2 linked regions of the Prosthecobacter dejongeii genome follow. The protein of the gene in region 1 interacts with the protein of each later gene in a pairwise test. Links are inferred from orthologs where the notes say so. Each region holds a gene or a part of one and is shown on either strand. Other genes may lie near its edges. The genes, in order: hflK and ftsH.

The links.
Region 2: the proteins of hflK (region 1) and ftsH interact in binary tests that used the Escherichia coli proteins (3 or more experiments, as listed by UniProt). The link is inferred for Prosthecobacter dejongeii from one-to-one orthologs.

Annotation. Positions count from the first base shown.
Region 1 is NZ_JACHIF010000007.1:200,529-207,607, reverse strand. What follows is about bases 1,553-4,446. They hold hflK (FtsH protease activity modulator HflK), read right to left. Parts: upstream 3,564-4,446; coding sequence 2,541-3,563; downstream 1,553-2,540. Other genes in these bases: HNQ64_RS16585 (PVC-type heme-binding CxxCH protein), read right to left, coding at 3,646-4,446; hflC (protease modulator HflC), read right to left, coding at 1,553-2,544. Outside these bases: HNQ64_RS16600 (PD-(D/E)XK nuclease family protein), read right to left, coding at 1-1,482; more of hflC, read right to left, coding at 1,489-1,552; more of HNQ64_RS16585, read right to left, coding at 4,447-6,606; HNQ64_RS16580 (N-acetylmuramoyl-L-alanine amidase family protein), read right to left, coding at 6,754-7,079.
Region 2 is NZ_JACHIF010000010.1:35,903-43,051, reverse strand. The notes cover bases 1,589-4,552. They hold ftsH (ATP-dependent zinc metalloprotease FtsH), read right to left. Parts: upstream 4,133-4,552; coding sequence 2,045-4,132; downstream 1,589-2,044. Other genes in these bases: HNQ64_RS19555 (hypothetical protein), read right to left, coding at 4,236-4,552; HNQ64_RS19565 (glutamate-5-semialdehyde dehydrogenase), read right to left, coding at 1,589-1,827. Also shown: HNQ64_RS19570 (polyribonucleotide nucleotidyltransferase), read left to right, coding at 1-257; more of HNQ64_RS19565, read right to left, coding at 562-1,588; more of HNQ64_RS19555, read right to left, coding at 4,553-4,667; HNQ64_RS19550 (glucuronyl esterase domain-containing protein), read right to left, coding at 4,752-6,035; HNQ64_RS19545 (polysaccharide pyruvyl transferase family protein), read right to left, coding at 6,467-7,149. UniProt on the Escherichia coli protein: Acts as a processive, ATP-dependent zinc metallopeptidase for both cytoplasmic and membrane proteins. Plays a role in the quality control of integral membrane proteins.

The sequences.
Region 1 (7,079 bases):
GCCACGAGGCTCAGAAAGTGAAGCCCGCGACAAAGCCTCCAAGGAAAGCGCCAGGGCCTCTTCCGGGTTTGGAGTTAACCCAAAACGAGCGATTTCCGACTCAATCTCACGGCAACAGCCTAACCAAGCATCTGCCAATGACGTGGTGAGTTGATCCTGAGGAGCATCAGGAACGAAATCTCGATCACCATAAAGTAGGATGAGCAACGCGCGTGCCGCCTGAGGCAAAGGTGAATCTCGAAACTCCGCCACTAGAGCAAGCGCTGCGTCCATCACAGGTTTCAGCAACTGAATTTCGTCTGGCCACAGCTTCCCGAGTTCTGCCGCATGATCCAAGGTGACAGGCATGTGCATCAAAGCAAAGTCGTCGGCCTCCCTGAGCAACTTCATCCCTTCCGCCTTTTTCCCCATCCAGGCACTTCTGACCTCGGGCACCCGCAGCAGAGTCGCAAAGGATTTCCATGAGCGAGAACTCACGAGTGTCAGCATTTGTGCCAACACATGCCAAAGCCCTACTTCGGTAGGTGCCGCTCCCCCAGGCTCAAAGACACGGACTCCTTCCAGCGAAAGTTTTTCCTGTAAAACCGCCCCTACTTCTGAATCTCCCACTCCAACAGCCACCCTACCCTGAGGCGCGAGATCTGCTAACAGTCGGATCGTTTGAGCCGCTTGCGCAGAGGCATCGTGATGGAGATGCACTTGATCGTGAGACAGGGGCACCGTCACGTTAGCATCCTCTCCCCAAAAAGAAGGCAGCGGACGACCAATCTCATCGAAAGTGTGTGCAAGTTCTTCTGGAGCCTGTACCGCCACCGTCACAGGCACCTCACAGGCCTGCACCCAACGCCCGAAGAGAGGCAGCAGATCTGGTGAGGCCAAAACCACCACACGTTGCACTCCCTCAGGTAACTGGGGTTTCTCAGCCCCATTCGACTTCAGAGACTGCGCATCCACCAAGCCCACCTCTGCAAGCTCCTGGTGGTATAATGCTTCGATCACTGCCAAGTCATCCCAGCGTGAGCTATCTTGATTCACCCGCTGGCCGACGGTCGCAAATGTCTGCCCTCCTGCACCTAACAAAGTATTGAGTTCAGAAAGCAATCGCGCCATTTCTGACTGCCATCTCCAGCCGAGATCTTCTGGCAGGACCGGGAACAAGGACTTGAGCTGGGCTAGGTCCACCTTTTTGACAGCCTTCTGCCATGCCATCTGAGACTGAAGTGGGGAGGCCGCCCATTTTCTAGCAGCCACCGGCAACAACGCCTGCTCCGCTGTCCATACCCAGGGAACTAAGGCCCCAGGCTGATTTGCACGTGCCAGCGCTTCCTTGATCCTACGACCCGCCTCTGAAGTGGGCACGATCAATAGTGTATCTGCCAGATCCAGCGCCGTATCTCCCGTGCGTTCACGCATGAGATAACTCACAGCTTTATCCAAGACGGGGGCCTCCCAGCCCCAAAAATGGCGTATCAGAATCGCCATGACTTTTTATTGGGGGTTAGCGACGTCTAAAAGCGTCGGCAGATTTTTCAAAGGATCGTCACTCGCCGAAGCAGGCATCAATTTACTGGGACTCGGCACAGGTTTCTCTGGTGATTTAAGATAACGTAGAAAGTCACTGTCCGTGCTCAGAACCAGACTTGTATCAGGCGTCAGCACCTTCTTGTAAGCTTCCATGGTTTTAAGAAACTCGAAAAGTTCCCGTGATTGAGGCGTGGCATCGTAAGCTTTGGCATAGATCTCCGTGGCTTTCGCGTCCGCCGCACCTTCCACTTCCTGCACTTTTCGGTAAGCCTCTGACTGAATCAGCTTCAGGTCTCTTTCACGCTGGCCCAGAATCTTAGCGGCCTCCCCTGCTCCTTCGGATTTGAATCGCTCAGCGATCTGTGTTCGCTCACTAACCATGCGTTGGTAAATGGTCTGACTCACCGATTCGTTGTAGTTAATGCGTTTGAAACGGAGATCCATCAACTCAATGCCAAAGCCTGCCATTTTAGGAGAAGCATTCGCAAAAATTTCTTTTTCCAGTTCTGACCTACCTTTGGCGATCGGAGGCAAGTTGCCAATCCGTGCATCCGCGATGGAGGTGCCCACATTCGCATCTCGGGCCACTTTGCGGTCTTTCGTGGAACGCACAGCTTCGATGAAATCATGCTTTGCAATCACATTGCGGGTTTCACTTCCCAAGATGTCTGTAAGGCGAGACTGGGCACCACGTTCATCACGCAGGTTTTCAAAAAAAAGGCGCGGATTCGTGATACGCCAACGGGCAAAGTTATCGACCACGATGTACACTTTATCCTTGGTGGGCATATTGGCGGGTGGGCCATCCCATTCCACAATGCGCTTTTCAAAACGATTTACCTTCTGGATGAAAGGCATCTTCACATGCAGTCCAGCCTCAGTAACGGTTTCACCTACGGGCTTGCCGAATTGAGTGATGATGACCTGTTCCGTCTCACTGACCGTGTAGAAACTAGCCGTGCCCAGAACGTAAGATGCAAAAAGGGCGATGAGGGCGAGAAGAGAAAAAGCAGGTTTCATCGGGAAGAGCGAACGGGGTTTGGTGCAGACGCGGGCTGATTTTGCTGCAAGTGCATGAGAGGGAGAAACTGCGGCACACGATCATCCACAATGATTTTACCAGGGATCGTTGGCAGCACTTCACTCAAGGTTTCCAAGTAAATGCGTTTTTTGGTGACCTCGGGCGCTTTTTGGTACTCGGTTAAAAGGGCTGTAAATCGGGAGGCGTCACCTTCGGCTTCATTCACTCGCTGTGTCGCGTAACCCTCAGCTTGGCTGATGCTCTGCTCGGCCAAGCCTCGGGCTTCAGGAATGACGCGATTATACTCGCCGTTCGCTTGGTTGATGGAGGATTCCTTCTGCTGCTGCGCTCGGTTCACTTCATCAAAGCTGTCCTTGACCTCAGCAGGCGGATTGACATTGCCAAGCTGGATCTGGTCAATGCGAATCCCCATCTCCAATGCATGGACGATCAGTTGCAATCTTTCCAAAGCTTTAACCTCAATTTCTTGCCGGCCAACAGTGAGAACTTCGTCAATGGAACGATCACCGATGATTTCACGCATGACTGCCTCTGACATATCTCGGAGGGTAGCCTGAGGCTCAAGGAAATTGAAGACGTAGTCACGTGCATCTTCGATGTGAAATTGTACCACCCATTCGACGACAGCCGCATTTAGGTCTCCAGTGACCATGTTCTTCTCCTTTTCCATCTCGGTGTAGTCCTCATTGAACTGGTAGGCATTGGTCGCCCCAGACGTGCCGTAACCGAACTCGAGTTTGAGCTGACGGCGAATTTCCACCTGGGTAACTTGATCCAGCCCAAAAGGAAGTTTGAAGTTGAGGCCAGGTTGAGTGGTGTCCAAATACTTACCAAAACGCTGCACCACCCCCACCGAGTTAGCAGGCACCTGATAAAAGCTGGACAGCATACCAATGCCCACAAGCAGAGCCAAAACGCCCATGAGAATGCGGCCAGGGTTAATCTTGAGGTTGGAGGAATGGGGAAAAGGGAGACTGGGAGGTCTGGAAGCAGCCATGCCTCAGATTAAGGGGGACCCTCGCTCAGAGCAAGCCCCCATCCAACTATCCCCAAGGCAGCTTCAGGATGCCCTCCATAATTCACTTCAAACTCCGCAGATAAGCGACTAAATCCAACAGCTCTTGCTCAGGCATGGTCGCATCCAGCCCCATGGGCATAAGACTTGTCATGAGCGTCGTGTCTGAAAGGATGTGATCATGTGCCACTGTCTTCTCCTGACCTGCCACATCCATGAGTAAAAGCCCCTCAGCCGTATGGCTTCGAATCACGCCCAAGGTGCTTTGGCCATCGCGAGTTTCGATAACATGCGCCTCATAATCCCTCGCCAAAGTGTTGCTCGGGAAAAGGATGCTTTCCAGCAAGTCTCTCTCGGTACGAATGGCACCGATTTTGGATAGATCGGGCCCTAGCGCCCGACCAACAGCACCAACCCTATGACAAGCTATGCAGGTCCCTTTGCCTAACTCAAAGTGTTTCTTCCCCTCCTGAATCCGGCCTTCTTGAATGACTCGATCCGCTAGCGCACCCAACTGACGTTTTTTGCTCTCCATCGCAGCAGTCGCCTTCTCATAAGCGGGATGAAGAAGAGTTTCAAAAATCTCGGGAGCGTGATCACTAAATGCAGTCCGGTAAACACTTTCCTGCTGGCTGCCTATCGCAGGATTTGCAGCTAGGTGCAGAGCTAATTTTCGTCCCGTTTCTGGGTCCTTGGTTTTTCGTGCTAGGGTCAACATGGACTTAAGTTCCACCGGCCCCACTGAAGCCAGTAGCGGAGCAACCGATAATACTTGCTCCTTCGTCATTGGAACGGAGGAAATCATATTTGCGGCTTGAATGCGAGCAGCAGGGGAGGCCGTTGCGTCCGTCAAAACATGAGTGATCATCTCAAAAAGTTCTGCCGTGAGCTTCACATTCCGCACCGCATCCAGAGCTTTAAGTCGGATAGACAGCGGGAAATGGGTATTGGCCGCTAAATCCTGCAAGACACCATCAAAGTGGGCAGACTTCAGTTTCTTGATGGCATCCAGCAGCAGAGGTGTTGGCGTTTTAACGAGCTGACTTTTCAAGGGTTCAATCCAAGACTCATGGATAATCCCCAAGGTCTGCCCAGCCAAAATACGGAGAGCGCATTGCTTGAAGGCATCATGGTTGGAAACCAGCATCTGAGTCAAGAGCTCTTGGGCCTGGATCTGACTAAGCAAGGCTGGAAGAAAAACCTCGACCTGCGAGGCTAAAGTCTGCCGTTTTTTAGCATTCAATTCATCGAGTGATCTTTGATCCAGTTTCGTAGGATCCGTCACAGCAATTTGCTCTGACAACTCGCCAATGACGGCACGCACCAGTTCAGGATCACGTGCAGCTATACCCATGGCAGTCTTAAACAAAGCTGCATCGGGATAGATGGAACTTTGGATGATAAGTTTATGAAAAGCCTGATCTTTGACGCCACAGAGATCAGCCACTTTTAAGACCCGTGCGAGATATTCGGGAGCGGCGAAATTTTCCTCTTTTGTTGCCAGTCTTGATTGGTTTTCTGGACTCAAAGGAGCCACTGAGATTTTTAGCGCCGCATCACGTCGTAGCACTGCCTGATGTAGAAAATTACGGGCATCTGATTCCAAACGCAGAGCGCGTGAACTCGCCAAAATGGCTGCATGCTCCGAAGCGGCATCTGATACACTGGCCAACACAGATATCAGAAGTTCATGAGGAATATCTGGGCTGTCTAAATGAGCCACCTTTTCCAAAGCACGTCTCCGCGTTTGTAGATTGGTCGATTGAAGGCCTAACAACAAAGAATCAGAATCCACAGCCTGCGCTGGGCTTTCAGGAAGTTTCTTCCAAGTTTTGGGACCTCGGATTCGATAAACACTGCCCATCATATCGGGCTTCGCCATCAGAGAAGATGGACAACCGATACGAAACCAACCGCCAGTATTCAACACCAGCAAAGAGCCATCTTGATCTTCAATGACATCGGTCAAGTGAACATCCGGATTTTTGATTTTCAGAAACTCATTCTCCGTGGCTTTGAAAGTGGCTCCACTCGCTGTCAACTCCATGCGAACGAGGCGTTGGGTATTAAAATGCGTCACGTACAAATGGAGCTTGTCATCCTTCGAATGCTCACTTCCCCACCCACCAAAGGCACAGCCACTGACCGCCACATGACCAAAATTATGGATGACTGGCATGACATCCATCGTGCGTGGTAGCCCGGCAATCGCCTGCATCTGGTCTGCCCTCTCATACACGCCGCCATACAGCCAGTGCATGAGGGTGTCTCCACGTGGGTTGCTGTAGTAAAGATTGCAGGTGCCTAAAATATCCCCCTCAGCGGTAAAAGCGAGTCCTGTAGGATTGTCAGCGCAGCCCAGAGAGTGCCATTGCAAATCCGTGCCGTCTGGCAGGCATGACCAGACCCCACTGGCTTTGCCCTCATGCACCACTTTGCCATCCTTTCCGGCAGCGACATGCCCCTTGCGTCCGTGGCACCAGTAAAGTCGACCATTGGGGTGCAACTTGGGGCCATGAACATCTGCCGCATTTCCTGTGTAGTCAAAACCGCTGACAATCATCTCTCGTTCCTCAGCCACCCCGTCCTTATCTTTATCTGTAAGCTTCCACAGTCCCGGCGGGCTGCAAACATACAGGCTGCCATCCAGCCAAGCCGCTCCTTGGGGAAAAGTCATCTTATCTGCAAAGACGGTGCTTTGATCGTAAACACCATCTTGATCGGTATCATCGAGAACCAAGATTCGGTTAGGTGGATTTTTCTCCAATTGGGCCTTATTCCAGTTAACACCCACAGCATCACCAATAAATAATCTTCCCTGATCATCCACACAGCCCATGATGGGGTGCGTCACCAACGGAGACGCTGCGGCCACTTCAAGTTCGTAGCGGTCCGGCAAAGTATGTGGTGGGGCCTCCGGCAGTTTTCCTGCACGAATAATCACCGTCTCTCGTTTGCCTTCAGCCGGAATTTGATCACTAGAATCGGGAGGTAAATCAGCCGCCCGCAGAGGCTTGGCAGCCATTGAGCAAAAAAGCAGGACAGCGAGAGTTTCCTTGATCAGCATGTATGATACCACGCATCGAAAGGAGGATTCCTGTCATCACTGCCCTCACCTGCTCACAAGCGCATCACTTTTAGCGATTTTTGGCATCGTTTGCCAAAGTGGATATTACCGGGTTCGTGTCATCGCACCGCGAAGGGCTGTGCGGTAATTCACCACTGCATCAGCGATCGCACTTGTCACGGATTGACGATAAGTGTCAGAGGCGATCAAACGACACTCATTGCCATTTGTCACAAAGCCCCCCTCAAAAAGAATACCCGGGCGCTTGCACCCTGTCAGCACGCTCCATTGCGCGCGTTTAATACCCCGGTCCACAAACTTGAATTTGCTAATCACCATCGCATGCACGGCTGTGGCCAGGGCGATATTCGCAGAATCATGTGAATTTCCAGTCAGCCCACTCGCATTGTAACCACCGCCACGCTCTAAAC
Region 2 (7,149 bases), on another replicon or contig:
TCAGCACGACGAACTTTGGTGCCTTCATGAACCTCGGTGGCAAGAAGGACGGCCTGATTCACGTGAGCGAATTGGCCGACTTCCGTGTGAACCGTGTGGAAGACGTCGTCAAGGTGGGTGACATCGTCACTGCCAAGTGCCTCGGTATTGACGAAAAAGGCCGCGTGAAGATGAGCCGCAAGGCCGCGATGAAGGAGAAGGACGATGCCGCCAAGGCTGAATCCGGTACTGCCGCTGAAGCGGAAGACCTGGGTTAATCTAGGCTGCTGGTTTTAAAACTAGCGACAACTTATCAACGGCAGTCAGGAAACTGACTGCCGTTTTTTGTTACAAGTTGGCGATGCACCGAAGTCCAGCGGAGCGCGGATTTCCAAACCCGCAGATGGGCTGATATGTGAACTGACGTTCGAGCGGTCTGCTGATATTACCGAAATGGATGCTCAGCCGCACTGATCTGGCGTTAGGGCGGTCTTGATGAGCAGTTCATAATCACGCCCGCAGCGACCTGCTGCGGACTCGGAGGTCCGCGCTCCAGAGCCTCCCTCCGTCTGCATGCCTTTACTACCTCACCTGACCGCTGCCATCCACGAGGTACTTATAGCTGCAGAGTTCGGCGAGGCCCATGGGGCCACGGGCATGGAGCTTGTCCGTGCTGATGCCGATCTCTGCGCCAAAGCCGAATTCACCGCCGTCATTGAAGCGTGTGCTGGCATTGTGGAGAACCACGGCACTGTCCACTTCATGCTGGAAACGTTCAGCCACAGCACGATCATTTGTGACGATGCTGTCTGTGTGGTGGCTGCCGTATTGATTGATGTGGTTGATGGCTTCATCCAGACCTGAGACCGTCTTGGCAGAGAGAATGAGATCCAACCACTCGGTGCTCCAGTCTTGCTCAGTCGCAGGGATGTTTGCGATGCCTAACAAACTTTGGGCTTCGGAATCCGCATGGACTTCCACCTGTGCGGCGGCCAGTTTTTGGCCTACCAAAGGGTAGAAGTTGGTGGCGATATCGCGATGGACCAGGATGGTTTCCAGGGCATTGCAGACACCGGGCTTCTGTGTCTTAGCATTCAGGATGATGCTGGCGGCCATCTCTTGATCCGCATCGGAGTGAACGTACACGTGGCAGACACCATCGTAGTGCTTGATGACGGGCATGCGAGCGGTGGCGACGACTTTTTCGATCAAGCCTTTGCCGCCACGTGGGATAATGAGGTCCAGGTATTGATCCATGCGGGCCATGTGCTCCACGCTGGCGCGGTCGGTGAATGGGATGAGCTGGATGCTATCCGCAGGCAGGCCGGCGCGCTCTCCGCCTGCCTGGAGGGCTGCGGCGAGGGCCACATTGGAATGGATGGCTTCACTGCCACCACGTAGAAGGGTAGCATTGCCAGTCTTGAAGCAGAGGCTGGCCGCGTCGGTAGTGACGTTAGGCCGAGATTCAAAGATGATGCCGATGACACCGATGGGGACGCGCTTTTTGGTGATGTGGAGGCCGTTGGGGCGGGTCCAATCTGTGAGTATTTCGCCGACGGGATCGGGCAGGGTGGCTACTTCACGCACCGCCTCAGCAATGGCAGTGAGGCGCTTGGGATCCAGAGTGAGGCGGTCTAACATGGCCTTGGACAAGCCGTTTTCTTCGGCTCGGGCAAGGTCTTTGGCATTCTCTGTGAGGATGGTAGCTTCCCGGGCCTGGATCTCATCGGCCATGGCCAGCAAAATGGCGTTTTTTTGTTCCGTGCTTAGCTTCACCAGTTCGCGTGATGCGGCGCGGGCGCGGCGGCCCATGTCGTGGATGGCAGCTTGGATGTCAGAATCAATCATGAGGGGGCAGGGGCGGAAATCGAAAGGTGCAGAGCCTTGAAAGGGATCATTATCCTGGCATGGAATCCGGGGAATCGCCACGGGAGAATGAGGGCTTTGAAACGATGGCGACTGAGATCATGAGGATGTTCAGAAGCCTTGTAGATAAAACAAAAAAGCGGTGACGCGCTTCACACGTCACCGCTCAAAGGAGAGAAAAATCTTCCTCAAGAATGGATCAGGCGGGGACGCCAGCGAGACCGCCAGGAAGGCCACCGAGGTCTTCTTCATCCTGAGACACGGGACGTGTGTCGGCAGCTTTCGGAAGTGGTGGTGGTGTGGGTGGCTTCGGTTTGTCCTTGGGTGGATTGATCATGTAGCCATGCTGCATGATTTCTTTGATCTGGGATCCATCCAGAGTTTCATACTCCAACAGAGCCGCAGAGATGGCATCCAGCTTATCTTTGTGGTGAAGGAGGATTTCTTTGGCCTTGGCGTAAGCGCTATCAATGAAGTTTTTCACTTCTTCATCAATCTTCTGAGCGGTGGCACCACTGTAGTTGCGGTTACGAGCAAGGTCACGTGCCAGGAAAATAGCCTGTTCACCTTCACCGTATTCAACCATGCCCATTTTATCGCTCATGCCCCAAGCGCAAACCATGTTGCGAGCGATGGCCGTGGCCTGACGGATGTCTCCCATGGCTCCGTTGGTCACGTCGCCAAATTGGATCTCTTCAGCCACACGGCCGCCCATGGCGACGACGAGGTCATCCAGCAGCTCACTTTTGCGGTGGGTGAATTTGTCTTCTTCAGGCAGCCACATGGTGGAACCTAGGGATGGACCACGAGGGATGATGGTGACCTTGTGGAGGGGATCGGTATGCTCCAGCACTTCGATGAGGATGGCGTGGCCAGCTTCATGGTAGGCGGTGTTTTCCTTTTCTTTCTCACTCAGAGCCAGGCTGCGGCGTTCACGGCCCCAACGGACTTTGTCACGGGCCTCTTCCAGCTCAGGCGTACCGATGGACTTGAGGTTTTTGCGGGCTGCCAAGAGGGCGGCTTCGTTGATGACGTTGGCAAGCTCGGCCCCGGAGAAACCAGGAGTTCCGCGAGCCACCTTGGATAAGTCAGCGTTTTCGCTGAGTTTCACGCGCTTGGCATGGACGTTGAGGATTTCCTCACGCCCTTTCACGTCGGGCAGACTGACGGTGACCTGGCGGTCGAAACGACCTGGACGAAGCAGGGCTGGGTCAAGAACGTCTGGACGGTTTGTGGCTGCGATGATGATGATGCCTTCTTGGGTATCAAAGCCATCCATTTCCACCAGGAGGGCGTTCAGGGTCTGCTCACGTTCGTCGTGACCACCCCCCATGCCATGGCCGCGATGACGACCGACGGCATCGATTTCGTCAATGAAGATGAGGCAAGGCGCATTCTTTTTGCCCTGTTCGAACATGTCACGCACACGGCTGGCACCGACACCGACGAACATTTCGACGAAGTCAGAACCGCTGATGCTGAAGAAAGGCACATCCGCCTCACCTGCGATGGCTTTGGCCAGCAGAGTCTTGCCAGTGCCGGGGGAACCCACCATGAGAACGCCCTTGGGGATCTTCCCCCCCAGACGCTGGAAGCGCTTGGGATCTTTGAGGAACTCAACTAGCTCCTGCACTTCTTCTTTGGCTTCTTCGACACCGGCCACATCTTTGAAGGTGACCTTGTTACGATCTTGGGAAAGCATCTTGGCTTTGCTTTTGCCAAAGCTCAATGCACCCCGACCTGCACTTTTGATCTGCTGGCGGACCAAGAAATACAAAAGGAACAAAAGAAGCAAAATGGGCAGCATTGAGACCAGCACCGATCCCCACTGATTGTTCTCATATTTGGGGATGAGGACCAGTCCTTTAGATTTCATGAGAGCCTGCAACTCTTCCTTCTGATATTGAATGCTCACAGGCACTTTAAACTGCACCGAAGTCGCAGGCGTAGCTGGCTTCGCTTCAGGGGTGACCGGTGGCACTGTGGCAGGCTTCGCAGCAGCATCCACGGCAGAGATAAAGGCAAAACCTTCGATGAACTCGGCGGTGGTGGTATCCTGCTGGATCAGGTGAAGATCCTTGCTGCTATCAATCTGGTCCTTTTCGACCATTTCCTTGAAAGCCTTGTAAGAAATCTCTTTGGAGCGGGAGCTTGGATTGCTGGTGACGTACGCGGTGGCCATCAACAAGACAGCCATGGCCAGCAAAAGAAAGCCCCTCCAGTTAAACTGGGGCTCTTGATTGCGCCTATTTGGGCCTTCGTTTTTGGGTGTGGGGTCTTCTGACATGAATTGGAGGGGGAACGAAAAGAATTACGAATGACGAGCATACACGTCACGTCATCTTTTGCAAAAACCGATTCGTCGGGGATTTTTAAGCGATTTAGCAGGCTTACTTCTTCAGCCGATAGGGCGTGCCGCAGTACATGCAGCGAAATCCGCCCGTGCTGAGGATGGCCGCAACGGTCGAAGAGCGGTAGGAAAGTGGGGTGATTTTAAAAGCTTCTGCGTGCTTGTGGCAGCGTTTTTCATGCAGCACGGGGCCATGACAAAGGGTGCAATTGACATGCCGTCCGAGGACGAAGCTGGAGATGCGTCCCAGGGTGAAAAGAACCAGTCCTCCTAGCGCGGACCAGCCCGCCAGGCTGTCTCCAGTGCGCCACATGGCGATGGCAGAGGCGATGAAAATCCCGATGCCAAGCCAGGAAAGGAACAGTAAAAGGGAGACACTGACCAGCCGTCCTGGGCGTGGATGATGACGAGCCCTGCGTGTCTTTGAGCGGACGAGGGGTTGGGGTTCGGCTGCCTGAAAACTGGCCTTCATTCCAATAATTATAAACGATTCCGAAAGATCGGCAAATTAATCGTATCTGAAAGACTTATTTTTCAGGCTGCATTTTCCCGGCAGTCACTTGTTGAAGTGTCTTTTGGCAAATCGCAGATACTGCTCCCAGTCATAGCTGGTGACATCATGCTTCCCTGTGCGGATGTGATAGGCAATGGCATCACCCACGGGGCTATCAATCCCGGGTTGTTCGTTGACCCCGTAGCCTTTTTGGCCAAAAAGGGCATACACAGGCTCTGCATTCAGGCCGGAGAGGAACTCGCCTTTGGGGTCTGCCCAGGTATCCTCCACCGCGCTGGCGATGTAGATGGGACGGGGTGCGGCCAGGGCGATGAGCATGTGTTTGTCAATGGGGCAGGCGGCTTCGTTATTGGCGTAGCTGGTGTATGTTTTGGTGAACCAATGAGGGAAGGCTTTGGTGATGATGGCGGTGGTTTCACCAATATTCCGGCGCATGAGGGCTGCGCCGCCTTCGCCTGAATTGTTAGATATGACGACGCCGAAACGCTGGTCCTGCGCTCCAGTCCAGAGAGAGGTCTTACCCAGGCGCGAATGGCCGATGACGGCGAGCTTTTTGGCGTCAATGCTATCGTCGGTTTCCAGGTAGTCGGCGATGCGACTAAGGCCCCAGGACCAAGCGCCGATGGCACCCCAGTCGCCATTTTTCCATTCGGTGTTCGCCCCGTCTTTGCTCAGGATGGCGCGTAGGCCTTCCTTCCAGCCGTCGGCGTGGTCTGGCTCGATGTCCCCATAGTAGTAGGTGGCAACAGCGAAGCCTTGGCCAATGATCATTTCCAGGGGCCAGCGGCTGCTTTCATTGCCACGGCTGGCTTCGGTGGCACGATTGTCCACGATGTGCTTGTCCTTGCTGGGGCGCATCCAGCGTGTGGAAAGAGGAACGTCTGTTTCTGTGCTGACGGCATGGTTGCCACCGAAACTGGGGCCGACGAAACAAGGGGCGGGCTGGGAAAGGCCATTGGGGATGTAAAGCATCACCTCCATGCCGGCCCAAGTGGGATGCTCTGGCAGGGCGATGTGGATGAGCTTGCGCGTGGCCTTTCCTCCAAGGGCGTCTTTTTTGACCTCGCGGGTTTCAAAGCTCACCCTGCCCCAGTTTGCCGGGGTGCGGCCAAACACGTGCTCCTGGAAAAGAGCCAGCACTTCGGGGCGCCGGGTGTTTGTCCAGCCTTCGGCGGAAGAGATCTTGCTGCCATCCTGCGCGGTCAGCAGGGCGGGCAGGGTGTAGGGCGGGATCTTGGACTCGTCGTAGTTGGCCGTCTTTTGCTGGGCGTTGGCCCAGTCTTCACCGATGAGGATCATGAGGGAGAAAAGGATGCTTTTGCGCATGGGGAAATTCATTGTCACAGGGACGGGGTTGGATGGGCAAGTAAGCAATCGTTGCGAGCAGACGCTTTCCTTCAAGGGCTAGAATGACTGGCGGCTGCCGAGGATTGTCTCGACAGGCGATGGCGTATTGAATACAACGCTGAAATGGAAGAGGACGACATCGAACAGCCTCCCGTTTCGGAACCCACATTGGATGAGGCGAGCGAAACGCAGATCAACCGAATGGCTGGCTGCGCGCGGCTGGGGAAGTGGTTGCTCTATCTGCTTCTAGCTGGGATAGCTATTTTCTTCATGTTCCGAGGGTGCTCCTAGAGATGCATAAAGCGAATGATGGAGTGATTTTAAATCTAGCCGTAGGACCTGCGTAAGCTAAGGTTTTGAGATGAATCCCCGTCAGTTTAAATGGGGCAGGCAGGAGTGCCCGCCTCACTTTACATTTTGCCGACGATCTCCATGGTTAGGCGCTGGCGTTCGTGAACGATGGCTTGGCCTTTGAGGGCTTTGGCTTTGGCGGCAGCGGGATCTTTGGCCATGGCGACGACTGCGGGGACGATGCCGGGGATTTCAGATTCTTCGTCCATGTTGAAGAGCCATTCGCCTAGGCCAAAGTCACGCCACATGAGGCCCTTGCTGGTTTGCTCCGTCCAGCGGCAGACGATGGCCGGGATGCCATTGCCGATGCACATGATGGGGCTGTGCATTTCGGCACCGAAAAGGCCGGCACTTCTCACGTAGGTGCTCAGGGCTTCACCCGTGAGCCAATACGTGGACCGCCAGACGACCTTGGCTTTCACATCCTCGGGCAGCTTGTCGTAGAAGTTCTCTTTGTTGACCTCCATTTGGCTGGAGTCTTCAGGGCAGAGCAGGACCTTCATGTCGGTCTGTTTGACCACCTCAATGATGGCCTGGCGCAGGGGACCCAGGTCGTGCTCTTTCATGGCGTCATTGCGTTTCTGTTTTGTTTCATCGAATTTCACGCCGGGCTTCATTTTCCAATAGGGCGTGAAGCGCAGGCGGCCGATGCAGCAGAGGAATTTGCCTTCTTCCAAGCCATGCTCTTTCAGGAAGGCGAGGGCCTTTTCATCATCGCGCAGATCGGTGGCGAAAGCTCCAT